Linked DNA regions of Prosthecobacter debontii. The protein of the gene in region 1 interacts with the protein of each later gene in a pairwise test. Links are inferred from orthologs where the notes say so. Each region holds a gene or a part of one and is shown on either strand. Other genes may lie near its edges. The genes, in order: B5D61_RS08430 and B5D61_RS00805.

Region 1 (8,986 bases):
CGCCACATTGAATCATCTGGCGCACATCGGCACTGGTTTGGAAGATCTGTCCATCGACACCCGTGGGGATTTCCTGCACACAGCCGGTTTCAAAGAGATAGTCCAACAGATGACGCTGCTCTTTGGTCACTCGAGACTGACGCGCCGTGCGGATCTGCCCCGTCATCGGATCCCCTGCCGGGTAAACGTACAGTCGCACCTGATTCCGAAACAAGCGGCCAAAGGCTTCCATCAGTCCCCCCTCAAGATCCACATACCAGCGCTCATTGAAGAGTTCCTCAAAAAGGGGCAACCCCAAAATAATCCCGATTGGTTCACGGGTATGTCGGGCAAAAAAATGACTTAGCCGATGGAACTCTGCATATTTGGAAATCAGAACATTTTTCCCCAGCGACTGAAGCACGCTGGCACGGGCCAAAAAGTTATCATACTCCATGGCGCAGTCCTTGTGACAAAGGAGATTGTGCATGGTGATTTCCAGGATCTCGATGTGAGTATCTGCCTCCTCGCCAAAGTCGTTCCGAAAAGCCTGCCTCCCCTGCTCTAACATGTCCAGATTGACCCGTGTAATGGGATCAAAGCTGCCGCGATTCAGGAGCACGGGCCGCTTATAGAGGATGTCCGAAGCCTGCCAAATCTCGCCATTAGCCCCGAAAAGAGCCGCGTCTGCCAGATCACTTCTCACCAACTCCAGGGCCACGAGTCGATCTTGAAAGGTCGGTCCCTCAAAGGCCGGGCCGCTGAAGTCCACCATATCGATCTCGACACGCCAGCGAGAGAGTTCATCCATCAGACTGAGCAGGAAGGTCGGCAAATGATCCCTCAGAAGATAAGCGCCATAAAGAAGATTCACCCCTAAGATACCTAGCGCCTCGGCTTGCCGAGCATTGGTCGCATCCAACAAACGAACATGGAGTTGAATATCATTGGGCGGCCCCTGGGGTTCAGTCTGGAAGCGCAAGCCCATCCACGCATGACACTCTTCATTCGTATCACGATATCCCTTCGCCCGGACTGTATCTGCCAGAGCAAAAAAGGTGGTCTTTTCCCCTCGCTGCTCGCCAAGACGATCCAACACAATCTGGTACTCATGATCCAGCATCGATACCATCCGCTGGCGAGACACATAGCGGGCACTCTTGCCATAGATCTCGTCACTGAAAGTCATATCGTAGGCAGACATCGTCTTAGCCACAGTCCCTGAGGCCCCACCTGCTCGGAAAAACCAATCTGCGATCTCCTGGCCTGCTCCGATTTCAGCGAATGTGCCATACACACGATGGGCCAAGTTGAGCTTCAAAGCCTTTTCTAAGGTGCCGGGACGAGCGATCACAGTTCCATTCATACCCCTAGGCTACGCAGAAGAACCAGCCTGGGAAATGACGATTCTGTTTTATGAACTAAACTGAATCTTTTGCGTTGACGTCAGGGCAGATACCGCGCTAATAGTCACACCCACCCGCACTGCGGGACACAATTTTGGTGAGATGGCTGAGTGGTCGAAAGCACATCTTTGCTAAAGATGCGTAGCCTTATCCGCTACCGAGGGTTCGAATCCCTCTCTCACCGCCACTTCTTTTTAAGAGTCAGTAGGACTTCTCTGACCTAACGACGTCACATTCAAGCGCCGGACCGTTGCGGTTATTATGCGACAGAAGGTGATGGAAATTAAAGATCACCTGCCTGGATCACGCAGATGACAAGTTTTCCATCAAAAGATGGCATGCTCGTTCGAAAAAGCTTGTCGATATCTGCAGTCAGAACGGCTCGACCTAGAAGGGCTGCAAGTTGAATGGGAAAACCCGCAAAAGAGTCCGATGTCTCGGGAGGGAAGCTGAGCTGAGAATCATCATACACTCGGATCAGTTCTTCCCCACAGACCACCACCGGGGAAGGCTCGGCATCTGTGAGTCCGCTCAAGCTCACTAAGTGGGTAGTCTCTGGAACCCACCATGAGTCAGGAGTCGATGGCCGCAAAGACTGTGCGAGGTCACCGATCGCATGTCGTTCGATAAAAAAGGCATCAACGAGGGGAGTTTGATCCTTAATGACTTGGGGATAGTGTTCTCGAATATGCCTGGCAAGTTGGACAACCATCTCTTTCATCGCCTCCCAGCGCCAATGTGAATCCTGTCGAAAGTGCAAGGGACGGCGCTGTCGGGATAGCCAGAGCTTCGAGGTCAAATCCAAAACATCCACACCCGCCTCCTTGAGTGAATGAAGCGCGGCATGATAACCCGGTGGATAAATCGGTCCTCGATACGAGGCGGGCAGCACGAACTCGGGCTGGAGCATGATTTTATCGGGCACAGGCAAGACCAACAAATGAACGCCTTGTGCTTGCAGCTTTGGCAGCAGCTTGAGCAAGGTTTCAGTCTGCCGGACTTGCGTCGGCCGTTGAACAAAACGATCCAGCTCCTTTTGTGGGTAAAGCCAGCCCTGAGCTCCAATATAAACCTCTGAATTTCCATCTGAATACAGGCGACCTAATACGTGCTTACCCATCTCCTGAAATGAATCCGGTATCATTGGCAAGAGAGGTAGCGTGGCGATAACCCCTACCCCACACAGCCCACCTCCAACGATCTTAATGCCGATACGCGAGCGAACACTCCGATTCCCAAACCATTCTGGGCTCGGTAACAGCATCAAGGCACCGCCTAACGATAAAAGCCAACACACGCGAGAAGTGGAGAGGCGGGCCTCCAACATTAACGAGTAAAGATTGTCGGCAGGGGGCAAAAAAAGCGTCTGCCATTGGCTCCAAGCGACTTTCAGCCCTTCACTGTAGAGCAGAGGCAGGCCCAGAACGAAGGTCAGCATGACGATCACGACCTTGATTCCTTGGGGGATGCGGTGCTGCCAAAAAGCCGATCGACCTAACCATAAATCCAACATCAAGAACATCGATTGAACAATTAGCCACACTCCCATCACGGAATGGAACCCTGCCCAGAGTCCCACGCTAAGTAGAAACCAAGTGCAACGAATCCAACCGACGCTTAGCGCCATCCCCTGCTGTCCGACTTCAGCGCGCGTTCCCCAGCGCTGCCAGAAGTCCGCCCATCCTGCTGCCCCGAACGGCCTGTCCAGTAGCGAGGGCAAGCTTCGACCCGTGCCCCAAGATAAAGCCACGAAGAAGTCGCTCGCTCCAGAAACACTGAGACCGAAAGCGAGGCCAAAAGAAAGCATGCCCACCCCAACGGACCAAGCGCTGGTCGCTTCTGGCAGGGCGAGCTGGCACAATCTGAATGTCTTGTAAATCTCGACGGCGAGCCAAAACTTCATCCCGGCCCATCCTATACAAGACAAAGCGGCCCATGAATCTCGCGAACAACGGGAGCCTGAGAACACACGGCTGCCGCCAGCCATCCAAAGGGGGACGACGAAGAAAACGGGAATAAGGCCGACCAGCATTTCAATCACAGGAGATTGATGTTTTGATGCGCAGCCATTCGGTTTTCAACTCAAAACCGGCGCTCGGCCAGGAGCGGTCATGTAAGCTTCCAGTTCATGCAGTGCTCTGACCACCTCTGGACGAATGATCATGCCTGGCCGCGCCTCTTGCATCTGGCGGATCGCAGCTTCCGTGGTGCCACCGCTTTGAAGTAACCATGCGCCGATGGCCGCAGCCGTGCGTGAATAACCAGCCTTACAAAAGACAAAGACGATGCCTTCCTTGCGCACACGCTCGATGTGTTCGGCAAGAGTGAGCAACTGCTGTCGCGTCGGTGCAGTGAGGTCCGCCACGGGAAAGTTACGATACCCCGGCTGGACCAGAAAGGCTTCGGGGGCATCAAATTCCGCGGTCAAGTCCACCATGTCCGTGACACCTGCCTCGATCAGTTCCACGGCCGTTTTTTCATCCGGCAAAGACCCCATCCAAACATGAGAGGTCAGCTTGTTATACTCGGGAGATTGGCGGCGATACCACCACCAGGACGTCTCCTGCCCCAAGAGCCACGGAGCCATCAGCCACTGAGTCACGCGAGGCAGACGCCCTCGAGTCTTTTGGAGCACACGGGCCCCTTGGCCAAAGTAGGCCGCAGCCGCTGTTCCGCAGGCTGCCGCAGGCCAAGCCAAGGCCAACGTCCACGGAGGTGCCAGGCGGCAGGCGAACAGAAGAACCGCAGTGGCAGCCAAGTAATAACCTCCGACTCGGCGATTACCATTCAAGCGGCCATCCCCCTTCGGGGCGACATGAAACACCACGGCAGCCAAAAGAAAGCCGCCGAGCACATCCACCAGATGATGCTGCCAAGTCAGGAGTGTGGACAGACCGATGAGGCTGAACCAAACATGCAACAAGGAACGCATCACCCCGCGTGAATGCTGAGCATAATGAACCGCCATGATCGTGCGCAGGACGATGTGCAAGCTGGGGAAGAGATTGTGCGGAGCATCCATGCTCTGAATCGCACGGAACCAGGGCTCCCACATCCCGGTGACCTGAGGGCGAGTCCAGGCCAACTCAAGCGGAATGATCAGGAAGCACACACCCGCAATGACATTGGCCGCCACTAGGCGTCGTTTCAGCAGGGAGAGTTCCTGCCGGTCGGAGCATAGAAAGGGAGCAACGACAAAAAAGGCATCCAAAGACCAATAAGGAAGAATCATCCAATCCCACACGGGAATCCAGCGCTCCCAACCAAATGCGGCCGTCTGGACATCTGGCCGCAGGGATGTGAGCCAGTTGCACACGTTATAGATCACCAAGAAGCAAAGGCTGGTAAGCGCACTGACCTGAGCAGCTTGAAGAAACGTGGGGCGGGACGGCGGCGGGGACATGAGATTACTGCTTCCGTGCCACGCTGATGGTGAAGATGCCCGCTGGGTCAATCTCCTGACGTTCCTTCACAAAACCCGCCGCTCGAACCAAGTCATCCATTTCCTCCTGTGTGCGTCGCCTCATAATCCAGGGCTTACCTTCGCGATTGCTGAGAACATGGGCAATAAATTTCAGTTGAGGATGCCAAGGTTGATTGGTGTAAACGAGCTGAGCACCGGCTGGCATCGCGTCAGCAAGGCCCTGCAGTGACCTTTGGATCGGCGCGTTGTCATTGAACAGCTCATACAATCCCGACACGACAGCCACGGAGGGGCTCGGATTCAATGCCTCAAGGGATGCCCGATCAAAAGCATCCGCTGACACAAATTTCACCCGGTCTTTCAGCTCAAGTGCCTCAGCGGTCGCCTGCGCCGTGTCGAGATTGGGCTGCTGGTAATCCCTCAAAGTCGCCGTCGCGTTCAACTCCGGATGGTCATGCAGCATCTGCAGGACGTAGCGTCCGCCGCCGCAGGCGATGTCCACTAGATGAGGATTGGGGCCAGCCTGAGCCAGGACTTCAGCCAAAACCTTTTGCAGCATCTGCCCTCGCCAGCGGATCCCTGTCCAGCCCGGGCTGTCCAAGTAGGCCTTGTCCATCAACCAACCGACGAGGAAACGACCGGAAGGCTTGTTCCGATAAACATAATCCAGGGTGCGGCCTGAATCGAATCCAGCCTGCCAGCCCAGAGCGATGCCTCGGCTCAAACGCCCCACACTGCCAAAAACTCGGCGGCTCAGCCGCGAGGATAAACAGTCCCGAGTGGCCGCCAATTCATCCCTTTCCGTCCGAGTGTGGCCGCGCAGGTCCGCATCTAAAAGAGGCGCAGGTGCAGGAGGCGGCGTATCGAACAGACGTTGGGCAAAGGCCCGCACTTTACGGAAGACCACCTCGCGCTGAGCCTCGTGAAAGATGGCGTGGTAGAAACCATGCAGGGTGTGAAATTCTTTATCCGAGGAGCCTAACCGCTCAAAGAAAGCGCGTTGGGGGCCTGTGTGCACCACCCAATCCTGCCCGGCACTGAAGACCAACGTCGGCACGCGAATGGCAGCAGCATCCGCCACTACGCGTCTGGCAGTGGCGTAAAGGTCGAGCAGAATATTGACGGAGATCTCTCGAAAGATGGCCTTGTCCTCATTGTAAGCCCGCTGCTGATCGGGATCATGAGTCAAGACGCGGGATTTGACATAGCTCTTCACGACACCGCCTGGCAGCAGCTTTTCCTTCAGGGAGAGCAGAGGCAGCGCCAGAGGCACATACAGCTTCACATCAAAGGCGGGCGTGCCGAGCACCAGCCCACGGAGACGCGGCGCATAGTCATGAACCCAGGCCGACGCCACGACAGCGCCAACACTGTGAGCCACCAGCACGGTCGATTCGCGCGGAATTGCGTAGGTTTTTTCGATGTGCTGAAAAAATGACTCCAGGTCTCGGATGATCACCCCCAGATTATCCGCCCCTCCTCGCTTCCCCGTGGACTGTCCATGACCACGTTGATCCCAAGCAAAAATGGCCGTATCAGGCAAGTCCAGGGACCCAGCGAGCTCTTGCATGCGGCCCGAGTGTTCGTGACCCCGATGAAGAATCACAATGGCGTGCTTCGCTTGGTAGAAAGGTAACCACGCCCGGTAGAAGAGTTCAGTGCCATCGTGAGATGGGAACGTGTGCGTGGTCATGGCCCAAGATGGAGTGGGTGAAGGTATCATGGCAAGCTGGATTGTATTTTACAGGCCAAAGGGCCTTTGTGACGAATCCTGCGAAAAATCCGGTGCTAAAGGATCAGAAAATGTTTTCAGAACTTCGGATGATCCTTTTACCGCTGGAAATGCGCATACATCATCGCTTACTCTGAATTGCCATTTTCTTCCTCATACTGCCATGTCCTCGGAAAAGCCCGTCTCTCTCAAAAACCTTACCCTGCTGGGGAAAGAACATCTGCCAGCCCATGACGGTTGCATGATCCTGCCCAATCGGCTGGGTTACATGGATTTGATGCGTGTGGAGACCTTGTTGGAAGGACGCAGGATTGTCTATCTCATTGAGGAAGGAGCTGTGCTTCAACCGCTTCTCAAAGTTCACCTGGAGCAGGAGAATATTCACGTCCTGGTCATCTCATCCCAGATCACAGATCCGGCCATTTACCAAAAGGCCGTGGCTGAAGAGATTCAAAAAGAGGCGGTCATCATATACCTGCCGGCGGAATCTGCTGCTCTCACCACACCTCTCACGACGGTCCCCGGCGCCAAGCTGGAGTTTCTCCTCAAGGCCGCCTGCCCCGTCCTGCCGCTGTACGTGCAATACATGACGGAGGTCGCCTTGGACATTGAGGACTCCTATGACGACGACACCGTCATCATGGCGTTTGGCAAACTGCTCACAGGGGCAGATGTCAATCTCCCCACTTACCAGGAATCCCTTTTTACCCTCTCAGAGGCCGCATTCAGTGAGCACCCTGCTCTGGGCATGCATCTGGCTTATGCCTTGCTGCTGGGGCTCAAACGCCATGGCTCACGCAATAAAGTGGTGGATGGGAAAGACGATAAGGAAATGGGCTATGACCGTGTTTTAGCCATTGCCATCACCCTCTCGAAAGTGATCAAGGCCGAAACCAACCAAAAGCGCGTGGGCATCATCCTGCCGCCTGGGCTCGGCGGACTCATTGCCAACGTCGCTGTCTTACTCGCTGGAAAAATCCCCGTGAACATCAACTTCACCGCCGGGCGGTCTTCCGTAGAGTTTGCCATGAAAGCGGCCGGACTGGACCGCTACATCACCGCCGATATCTTTGTTCGCAAAATGCAGGCGTTCCCGTGGCCTCCGATGAAGCAGCTCATTTTGATCGAGCGCATCCTGCCTCGTCTCAAATCTCAAATCGGTCTGTGGCTCGCTGTCAGCAAAATTCTCCCCGCCTCGCTCTTGGCCACCATCCTCGGAGTGCCCAAAAAAGGCGGCGATACCGAAGCCGTCTTGCTTTTCACCAGTGGCAGCTCTGGGAATCCTAAAGGCGTTCCGCTTACCCATCGCAACGTGCTGGCCAACGTGGTTCAGTTCAGCAGCCGTCTGGCACTGAAATCAAACGACTCCATTTTGGGGAGCCTGCCTCTTTTCCACAGCTTTGGCAGCACCGTGACCCTCTGGTATCCCATCATCAGCGGTCTGGATTTGATCACCTACCCGAGCCCGCTGGAAACCAAAAAGCTCGGTGAACTCATTGAGAAGCACCGCATTTCATTGATGATCGCCACCCCCACTTTCCTTCGAGGGTATCTGCGTGGGGTCAATCGCGAGGCCCTCACTTCCCTGAAGATCGTCGTCACAGGCGCAGAAAAACTGCCACCCACCGTGGCCGCAGCCTTTGAACAACGCTTCGGCAAAAAGGTTTTTGAGGGCTATGGACTGACGGAGACTTCCCCGGTCTCCAATGTCAATCTCCCTGATCCCATCCCGCTGGGGGGGGAGGGCAGCGGGCACGGATGGCTTCCCAGCCATCGTCCCGGAAGTGTGGGCCAACTCATCCCTGGGCTGGCGGTGCGCATCACGCATGCTGAAACCAATGAACCCCAGTCTCTGCACACCAGCGGCATGATCTGGTTCAAGGGAGCCAATGTGTTTGACGGTTATCTGAATGATCCCAAACGCACCGCCGAGGTCATTGATGCGAACGGCTGGTTCCGCACAGGCGACATCGGTCGGGTGGATGTTGATGGGTTCCTCTACATTGAGGGACGTCTCAGCCGCTTCTCCAAAATCGGCGGTGAAATGGTGCCTCACGAGACCGTCGAGGAGGCCTTGATCAAGGCCATGGGGCTGGAGAATGAAAGCTCTCGCAAAATCGCGGTCGTTGGCGTTCCTGATGCAGATAAAGGTGAGGCACTGATCCTTCTCACCGCCATCCCCGGCGGTCCAGAGCATCAAGAGATCCTAGACCTGCGTTACCGCTTGTTAGAAAAGGGTCTGCCACCCCTGTGGATTCCTAAGAAGATGATCCGTGTCTCCGACATCCCCATCCTTTCTTCGGGCAAGCTGGATGTGCAGAGCTGCGAGAAGATTGCTAAAGCTGGAGCCTGACCTTAAAAGCTCTATCTCTTAGGGCAGAGCCAAGTCCAAGGTGCGTTGCACTTGGATGGCGCTGCCATTCCAGGACGTCACCACAGGATAGA
Region 2 (9,453 bases), on another replicon or contig:
GCCTGGCCAAACCGCAAGGCTGGGGAGCCTGGAACTACTGCCTCTACCGCGGGGATGTGGTGATGGAGCACGCCAATGGCGCCGGCAGCACCGCGCTGCATGCCACGGATGTCATGCGCTTTGGCTACTGCCTCGCTCACGAGGGAAAATGGAAGGATCAGCAGCTCGTGCCTGCCGACTACATCCACAAATGCCAGACCTGGAGCCCCTACAACCCACATGTGCCCTTCAGCCTACAATGGGAACACAATGCCGATGGTCACATCGCCGGAGCGCCCAAAGATGCTTTCTGGAAATCCGGTGCCGGTGGCTTCTGCCTCTACGTCGTGCCCTCCCTGGACCTCGTGGTGTATAAGCTCGGGGGTAAGGATCAGCAGTATGATGAAAAGCTGACCCGCATCCCCCAGCCCCCACCCACCAGCGACCGCAGCGGCTGGCAGCCCCCCGTGGGCAATGCCTTCAACGACGCCTCCATCAGCCTCGGCCGCATCCTCGAGATGGTGTGTGCCTCGGTGCGAGGGGAGTGAGTTAAGACAGCATCATCGCTTCCACATCAGCCCATGGCTTTTCGAGATGGTATTGGCGAATCAAGGTCAGCAACTCTTCTCGAGACCAAGAACTCCCCAGACTCAAAAGCATGCGGCTGATGTCTCGTAGGTGCTTGGCGGAACTGCCTTCTTCATAAAACTGCAGCTTCCGCACAATGACATATTCTGGAGGAGCGAACGATACGGTGTCGCCCTCCAGATCGGTCACTTGGATGTGAGCTTGCCCCCAAGCATGCAGTGCATCTTGGCCTGAGAGATAAATATCGGCTTTAAAACCAGTCTCGTGATGGATCAGGTTAAAATGCCCTCTTTGTTCACGAGCCAATTCCATCTGAATGACCTCTTGAGGCGGGCAATAAAAGTCATCTCCATCAAACGCTCTGACCAGCTTCATCACATCCGTTGCCTTTAAAAAGGCAATGATATCCACATCATTGGTCATACGTGGTTCACCATAATAAATGGCTGCCACACTCCCCGTCACCATATAGCGAATGCCAAGTTCGTTCAGCTTTCGGGTGAAGATTAAAAATGGCTCAGGTGACTGCATGCATGAAGATTTCTTTCACTCGCTGCTGAACCTGCGCCTCCGTCCACTCAGGATGCTGCTGGCGCAGACGGGCCGCCTTCAACTTACGCGCCGACCAATACAAGCCAAATGCCGTGCGTAGCTTTTGTGCGCCGGTCATTCTCTGCAAAGAAGCGATGTATTCGGGACTGAGGTCCGAGGCCATGAAATCAGTCTAGCGATTTTTCCTCCTCCAGCAATGGAGACCCACACTTTCTCTTGCACACGCATCGCCCCGCATTGAGTTCGGAGCATGCGCATGCTTCACACCGCAGATTGGCACCTCGGCGCCCGGCTCATTGAGCGGGAGCGGCTGGAGGAGCATGCGGCTTTTCTGACGTGGCTGTTGGAAGTGTTGCGTGCGGAACGCATCGACGTCCTGCTGATCAGTGGAGATGTCTTTGATGCCGCCAATCCGCCGCAGAATGCCATCGCCCTGTATTTCGATTTCATCCGACGGCTGGCAGAGTTGAAGACGGTTAAGACCGTCATCACCGGAGGCAATCACGACTCCGCCTCTCACCTCAATGCGCCGCGTGATCTTCTGCGCCACTTTGATGTGCATGTCTTTGGTCATGCCAGCCATCCTCACCTCGTCGATCTCGGGGATGTCGTCGTGGCCGCCGTGCCTTTCCTGCGTGAGCGGGATCTGCGCCAAGCCACGCCGGGAGAAACTCTCCAGACCGTGCATGACCATATCCGCTCTGCCATCCGCGATCACTATGCGACCCAACTCCATGCCGCACGTGAGCTCGCTCAGGCACGCCCCATCATCGCCATGGGGCACCTCACCGCATTGGGCGCCACCGCCAGCGATAGCGAGCGCGACATCCACATCGGCAATCTCGGTGCTGTGGGGGCCGATGTCTTCGCCGGGTTTGATTACACGGCGTTAGGCCATCTGCATCGTCCTCAGAAAGTCGGTGGCCTTGAGCACGTGCGCTACAGTGGATCCCCCCTTGCGCTCAGCTTCTCAGAAGCTGCGGATGCCAAGTCCGTCGCCATGGTGGAGATCGCCCCCCAAGCAAACGGCCTGACGATCGAACTCCTGCCCATTCCCACCCCACGTCAGCTCAATCGTGTGAAGGTCAATCGCGCCACGCTCACCGAAGATCTCGCCCTGGTGCCTGCGGGATGCTGGGCGGAAGTCACCGTAAAAATGGATTCCCCTGAACCGGATCTGGATCGCCATGTCCGCGAGGCTGCGACAGGCCGATTTGAAGTGCTCAAAGTCCTGGCCGATCTCCCCGCTTCTGAGTCGGCACCATGGCTCGTCACCGTCCCGGCTCTTCACGATCTGCAACCCCGCGATGTCTTCCGCGAGTTGCTGAAAGACAAGCAAATCGAGAACGAGGAACTGGAGCCCGTGTTTGATGAGTTGTTAGCGCTTCACGAAGCTGCCTCCCTATCATAATTCGATCTTCCCCACATGCGTCTCCTTGCCGTTCGGCTTCAGAATCTTAACTCCCTCAGTGGCACGCACGAGGTGCGGTTCGATGAAGCGCCGCTGAATGCTGCGGGGGTGTTCCTGATCACCGGTCCCACAGGCGCAGGTAAGTCCACGCTGCTGGATGCGATGACCCTGGCTTTGTATGGGCGCGCCGCACGCTATGGCAATGAAAAGGCGGATGAAATGATGAGCCGCCAGGCCACGGAATGTTACGCCGAGGTGGACTTTGAAACCGGTGGTCGGCACCTGCGCTCGACATGGCGATTGGGCAAAACCAAGACGGGCAATTTGAAACCGGTGCAGCGCACACTGGCGGATGCGCTCACGGGAGAAATCCTGGCGGATAAGGGGCGCGAAGTGGACCCGATGATCGAGTCCTTCACCGGGCTGGATGTGCAGCGTTTTTTACGTTCCGTGCTGCTAGCGCAGGGGCAGTTTGCTGCCTTTCTCAAAGCCAAGCCGAATGAACGTGCCGAGCTGCTGGAGCGCATCACCGGCACGGAGATCTATCGCTCTCTCTCCATCCGCGCTCATGAGACCTATCGGACCAAAGAAGAGCAGGTGAGTAAGCTGAAAGCCAGCCTCGGCGCGGTGACCGTGCTGGAGGAGGAAGCACGCGCGGCGCTGGAAACGACTCTGGCGCAAACACGCACGGTTGCGGAGGAGCTTAATGCGCAGAAAGACCGCGCCAGCACTCAGCTCCATGCCCAGCGTGAGCATGCTCAAATTGTCAAAGACCTCGCCCACGCAGCCGATACGCTGACACAGCTTCAGCAGGCGGAAGGCAAGACCACCCAGGCGGTCAAACGCGATCACGATGCTTGCGAAGAAGCCAAGCGACAACGCGCTCTACGCGAGCCCATCTGGGAACAAGTCGCAGGCATGGCCGCACAGAGTGAGCAGTATGAAAAGCAGCTCGAAGAAAGCCGTGCGAACTACAAGGAATGGGCCAAACAACAACTCGAGGCCAAAACCAAACTCGAAGCGGCTGAGAAAGCGCTAAAAAGTCATGTGCAGACCAGCCAAGCCCTGGAAACCTGGCTGCGTGAACATGCGGAGGATCGCACCCTGGGTGAAAGCCTGCCGGCCTTGAGCCAAGGTATCCGCCTCTGGCGCAGCGCCCATGAAAAACTCAGCGAGGGTCGCACGCTCCATGAGGAAGCGCAGACGCAGAAACAACGACTGACCGAGCTGGAGGGCCAGATCTCCACGCTGACAGATCAACTTACTGCCATCACCACTCAGGCCCAGCAAGCCCGGGCTGAGCAGGAACGCTTGACCCAGGCCCTCACCGCCCAGCGTGCGCTGGAGGAGCAGGCGCAGCTCGTGGCCAGCTTTGAGGAGCATCGCGACGATCTCGCTCCCGGCCAGCCCTGCCCGCTCTGCGGCGCCACCGAGCACCCTTACTTGAGCGGCAGCCTCAATGCCGACTCCCAACTGCATACTGCTCGCAAACTGCGCGCCGCTCTGGAAAAGCAGAGTCAAGACGCTAATCAACGATTCAGCAAATCGGAACGCGAGCAGGTGAAGCTGGAGGCCGAACTGAAAGCGGAGACGAAGCGGCGCGATGAACTGCACAAAACGCTCGCCGCCATCCGCGTGCCGGATCTGCCCGCTCTGGAGGCTCAGGAGATCCAAGCCCGCCAGAGTCTCACCTTCCCAGCCTCCAAGTCGAAGTTCAGCCCGCAGCATCCGAACGAAGCTGAACAGGCCCTGGATGACCTGCAACTCCGCGCCTCCACCTTCACCCGCCAGCAGCAGACCTTCACCCTCCGACAGCAGGAGCGTCAGAAGATCGAGACGGACATCTCCCTCTTCCGCCAGGACGAGACCGATAAAACGAAACGGATGGAAGAGCTGAAGGCAGAAGGCATTTCGCTGCGCTCGAAAGCCGACGCGCTGAAAGCTCAACTGAATACCTTGTTAGGTCAAAAGACCCTTCAGGAAGACCGTCAACAGCATGATCGGCAAGTCGCCAGCCTGGAGAAAGCCTGGCGCGATTCCGAAGCGGTTCACCAGCAACTGCAAAACAACCTCGCCGCAGCAAAGGCCAAGCAGGAGCAACTGGAGCAACGCCGCCAACCTTTTGCCCAAGCTCCCGTGCCGACTCCCGAGAGCCTGCAGGAGCTCAGCACGCAGGTCCAGCAGCTCACCAGCCTGCTTGCACAGAAGCACACTGAACTCGGCACCCTCAGCCAGCAGCTTCGTCACGACGACGAGGCCCGCCAGCGGCGCGACTCCGGCGGTGCTGAACTGAAAGCCGCTGAGGAGGAAGCCCTGCGCTGGGGGCGTCTCCGTGAGCTGATCGGCTCCGCGGATGGGGCCAAGTTCTCCCGCTTTGCCCAATCGCTCACCCTGCGCCAGCTCATCGGTCTGGCCAATGAGCATCTCCAGGTTTTGGCCGAGCGCTACCGCCTCATCGCCGCGCCTGGAGATGATCTGGATCTGCGCATCGTCGATCTTTACCAAGCCAATGCCGACCGTCCCATGGAGAGCCTTTCCGGTGGCGAGAGTTTCTTGGCTAGCCTCGCGCTCGCCCTAGGCCTGAGTGAACTCGCGAGTCATCATCACCCCATCGATTCGCTGTTTATCGATGAAGGCTTCGGCACCTTGGATTCCGAGACCTTGGAGATCGCCCTCAGTGCCCTGGAAAACCTGCGCTCACGCGGTAAAACCATCGGCCTCATCTCCCATGTGGAACTACTGAAAGAACGCCTCACCACACAGATCCAGGTGACCAAGCTTACCGGGGGCTCTAGCCAGTTGAAGGTGGTGAGCTGATGGAAATGTGAGAATAGCCTGTGCTAGGGATACAATATCGCTCCACCTTGTCTCTTGAACATCATCTGCTTTTCGGCGCTGCCGCGACGGCATCGCAGCAGATTGATCTGATCCTCGAAAAGCTCATGCAGGACTGCATTCTTCACATGCAAGCCTTGAGGTTGTGGGAGGGCGATCTGGAAATACAGCACGAGGGTGGGATCGCCTCTCTTGGTGCTCTCCGATTCGAGTTCACGCCCCACCCATTCGATTTTCGCAGGGATGCCTTCAGCATCAGTGACGATGAAAGTTGTGGTGAGGTAGGTTAAGACGGCGGTATCAAATTCAGCCGCAGGTGTCTTTTCCAGAAACAGCAGCTTCTCAAACCGACGGATGAGGGCGAGTTCGATATCGTTGACGAAGACGGTGAGGCTGACTTCCCACTTCTGAGTCTCCGCATTCCATTCCATCTCACCGGTGGATTGATGCAGATCGTGAGCCTGTAGAGAGGTTGGGTTTACAAATGAGACAACCCAAAGAATGCAAAACATTCTCCACCCGAGAATGATCGGGTGGAGGGATGAGGTAAGCAGGTCCGACCTCATTTCTTGGCCTCACTTGTCTCCTTCTTTTTATCGTCGTCTTTCTCGGGCTTGGTGATTTCCCGCATGGGATTGGCAGCCTTCTCATCTTTGTAGAGCTGGAATTTGCTTTTGACGAGACGGCGTGGCCAGAAGTTGTTCTCCACATCGGTATCAACCAGTTCCTGGCGGGGGTCGAAGGTCGCGGCTTTCAGTTCCTTTTTCGTGAAGAGAAGCTTGGAGGCTTTCTCGGTGTTGAAGCGCCAGATCTCCGCAGGCAGATTCATCTCTTCGGTGCTGCCGTCGGCGTAATCCAGCTTCAGAGTGACGGGTGTGACTAAACCCCCGACGTTGCTCATCTCAATGACATAGAAGTTGTGTGAGGTCTTGAGCAGAGCTGGGTCAATCTCGGCTTCCTTCAGCTCTTTGATCAAGGATTCGAACTTCTTCTTATCGCTGGGGAGGACGCTCGCTTCGTCGAAGCTGTCGTAGAAATCCTTCAACTCTGGAAAGCGATCCACACGCTTCGGGAGTGAGGCATTGCGCTCCTCGGTGAGTGTTTTCGGGAGTTCGTCTTTCTCCTGTTTCTTCTTCGGTTTCTCAATGGCGGGATCGCGGCTGTCGAGCTGGAGCCAACGCACTTCATCAATGGAGACATCCACGTGATCCACGCTATAAAACCAGCCTCGCCAGAACCAGTCGAGATCCACGCCACTGGCGTCCTCCAGGGTGCGGAAGAAATCCGCCGGCGTAGGGCGCTTGAACATCCAGCGTCGTGCATAGGTCTTGAAGGCGTGATCGAAGGCTTCTCGACCGAGCACATGCTCGCGCAGGAGATTGAGCGCCACCGTTGGTTGGCCATAGGCGTTGGGGCCGAGATCGGCGATGGATTCGGAATTGGTCATCACCGGCACTCGCTCCGTGAGCCGCATGTAGTCCACCATGCCACGTTCATCTCGGCGATGATTCCAGTCATTTTCCCAGGCCTCCTCAGCGAGGTATTCCATGAAGGAGTTCAGTCCCTCATCCATCCAGGTCCACTGGCGTTCATCGCTGTTGACGATCATGGGGAACCAGTTGTGACCGACCTCATGGATGATGACGCCGATGAGGGCATACTTGGTGCGTTCAGGATACGTGCCATCCTTCTCGGGTCGGGGGCCATTGAAAGAGATCATGGGGTATTCCATGCCAAACACAGGGCCATTAACGGACCACGCCACCGGATACGGGTAAGCGAAGGTATGCTTGGAATAAACCTGGATGGTGTGGGCAATGGCGTGGGTGGAATATTTCTCCCACAGGGGCATGCCTTCCTTGGGATAGACGGACATGGCCATGACCGGTAGCCGATACATGCGGTCGGCAATGCCGCCTTTCCGCTCAGGTGTCGGTGGGTGCGTGGCTCCTTCCACCGCCATGGCATCCCAGATGAACTTACGTGAAGAGGCAAAAGCAAAGTCACGAACATTGTCAGCCTGAAAAACCCAGGTCTTCTTGCCTTTGGGTTGGGCTTTCTCCGCGGCTTTGGCTTCCTCAGGAGTGACAATGAAGACAGGCTTCTGGGTTTCTCCCTGAGCTTTCTTCAGACGCTCGCGTTGAGGTTCGGTGAGCACCACGTCCGCATTCTGAAGGGCGCCCGTCGCCGCGACGATGTGATCGTCTGGAACCGTGAGGTGCACGGTGTAGTTACCAAACTCCAGGGTGAACTCTCCGGTGCCGAGAAACTGTTTGTTAATCCAACCCGCGTAGTCGGTGTAGGCGGCCACGCGCGGATACCACTGTGCGATGGTGTAGATGCAGTTGCCGTCCTCTTTGAAGAACTCGTAACCCGTGCGCGCATTGATGCGTTCACAATCATTGATGGGGTAGCTCCAGGCGATCTTGAACTGGAAATCTTGGCCTGCATCGAGAGGCTCCGGCAGATCCAGGCGCAGCATGGTTTTGACAAGGGTATGGGGCAGCTCATGGCCTTGTGTATTCGTCAGGCTGAGGATCTTCATTTCTCCATCGTAATCTTCATAAGCGAGGAGTCGGTCCAGGGCTTTGTAGCTGAATTTGGTGAGATCCACGCCGCGCTTCGTGTTGGGCACGCTGCGGGAGTCGGCGTTGTGGGAAAGGTAGTTTTGATCGAGCTGCACCCATAGATACGTCAGTGTATCAGGAGAGGCATTGTGATAGGTGACGGTGGCCTCTCCCGTGATGGTGCGTTTCACATCATCCAGCTCGACTTGGATGTCATAGTCCGCACGGTTTTGCCAATACGTCTTCCCAGGTGCTCCCGAGGCGATGCGTTGAGGTGAGGGCGTGGGCAGCAGCTGATCAAGCTGCTGAAACTTCCCCACCGGCAATCCGGGTTCTCCAGCCATGAGGGGCAGGACTGCCAACAGGAAAAACAAAACGTGTTTCATCGTGCCTGCATTGTTTCGATGCGGATGTGATTGGCAATCTCAGAATCGTGGGAAAGCAGAGGCACAAAAAAACCCGGAAGCGAAAGGCTTCCGGGCTCGGTTTAGATCGAAAAGGCGATTACGACGTCACTTCGCGATTTTCTCATCGCCATGGCTGGCGTCATCCTTGGTCGCTTTCTTGTTGCCCTTAGTGCGGCTGGAGAGGTAGGCGACGAGATCGCGCAGGTCCCGAGGCTGGAGAGCCGTGCCGAGCGGAGGCATGGCCGAGACAGGGGGGGCGATGGTGGCGATGTCGGCACGGGAGATCGTGCTGCTCTTGCCATCCAGGCCGACCACTTCCACCTCGGTGGGGGTTTCCTTCGCCAAGCGAGCCATGACAAGCTGGCCATCTTTCTTGGTGATGGCGGCGAGGCCATATCCAGGAGCGATGACCGCATTCGGATTCACCAGGGATTCGATCAGTTTTTCAGGCTTCAGACGCTCACCCACTTGAGTGAGATCGGGGCCCTGAACGCCGCCTTCCCCACTGATCTTGTGGCACTGCATGCAGGCCCCTTGATTGCGGAAGACGAGTTCACCGAGTTTTGAATCACCCCCGGTTTCGCTGAGACGATAGACGGCGTCAGGTGCGGTGGCGGCATAGGCGGTTACGAGGGTTTGGCTGCTCGGTGTGTTCAGCGCTTGGAGGGCGAGGTAAACATCCAGCCAGAGAGCGTGGCGCAGTGATTTGTTCTCACGATCCTTCCATAGCTGCTCGATCTCTTCAGGATGGGTGGTGGCGAGTCCGGTGATGCCAGCACGTGCTTTAGCCAACGGACCTTTTGAGATGGCTTCACGTGCAATGTCGGTGAGGCCGTCCAGCTTCAAGTTGAAGCCATGACCCAAGGCAGAGGCGGAGACTGTGGCGGAGCTGTCTGCCATGAGGTCTTTCACCACAGGTGCGGCCTCCGTCGGATAAGCGGTGACGAGGCTGTCCAGCGCAGCGACGCGAACCTCTGCGGCGACGGTTTTGTTTGTGGCAAAGTTGCGCAGCGTTTTGGCTTCCAAGCGAACTCCCGTTTCCGAGGCCAACTTCAGGGCGAGAGAGGCGAGGTGGGGATCGAGATCCCCTGCGAGCAAAGCGCGTAGATCGGTC

The links.
Region 2: the proteins of B5D61_RS08430 (region 1) and B5D61_RS00805 interact in binary tests that used the Escherichia coli proteins (3 or more experiments, as listed by UniProt). The link is inferred for Prosthecobacter debontii from one-to-one orthologs.

What each region holds. Positions count from the first base shown.
Region 1 is NZ_FUYE01000004.1:411,818-420,803, reverse strand. Bases 4,148-7,069 are described here. They hold B5D61_RS08430 (bifunctional alpha/beta hydrolase/class I SAM-dependent methyltransferase), read right to left. Parts: upstream 6,503-7,069; coding sequence 4,793-6,502; downstream 4,148-4,792. Other genes in these bases: B5D61_RS08425 (AMP-binding protein), read left to right, coding at 6,705-7,069; B5D61_RS08435 (phosphatase PAP2/dual specificity phosphatase family protein), read right to left, coding at 4,148-4,788. Also shown: B5D61_RS08450 (hypothetical protein), read right to left, coding at 1-1,345; B5D61_RS08440 (alginate O-acetyltransferase AlgX-related protein), read right to left, coding at 1,669-3,288; more of B5D61_RS08435, read right to left, coding at 3,463-4,147; more of B5D61_RS08425, read left to right, coding at 7,070-8,894; B5D61_RS08420 (FAD-dependent oxidoreductase), read right to left, coding at 8,913-8,986.
Region 2 is NZ_FUYE01000001.1:193,476-202,928, forward strand. The notes cover bases 2,159-5,547. They hold B5D61_RS00805 (AAA family ATPase), read left to right. Parts: upstream 2,159-2,545; coding sequence 2,546-5,347; downstream 5,348-5,547. Other genes in these bases: B5D61_RS00800 (exonuclease SbcCD subunit D C-terminal domain-containing protein), read left to right, coding at 2,159-2,530; B5D61_RS00810 (DUF6702 family protein), read right to left, coding at 5,371-5,547. Also shown: B5D61_RS00785 (serine hydrolase domain-containing protein), read left to right, coding at 1-527; B5D61_RS00790 (hypothetical protein), read right to left, coding at 529-1,098; B5D61_RS00795 (hypothetical protein), read right to left, coding at 1,085-1,282; more of B5D61_RS00800, read left to right, coding at 1,370-2,158; more of B5D61_RS00810, read right to left, coding at 5,548-5,877; B5D61_RS00815 (M1 family metallopeptidase), read right to left, coding at 5,928-8,318; B5D61_RS00820 (PVC-type heme-binding CxxCH protein), read right to left, coding at 8,445-9,453. UniProt on the Escherichia coli protein: SbcCD cleaves DNA hairpin structures. These structures can inhibit DNA replication and are intermediates in certain DNA recombination reactions. The complex acts as a 3'->5' double strand exonuclease that can open hairpins.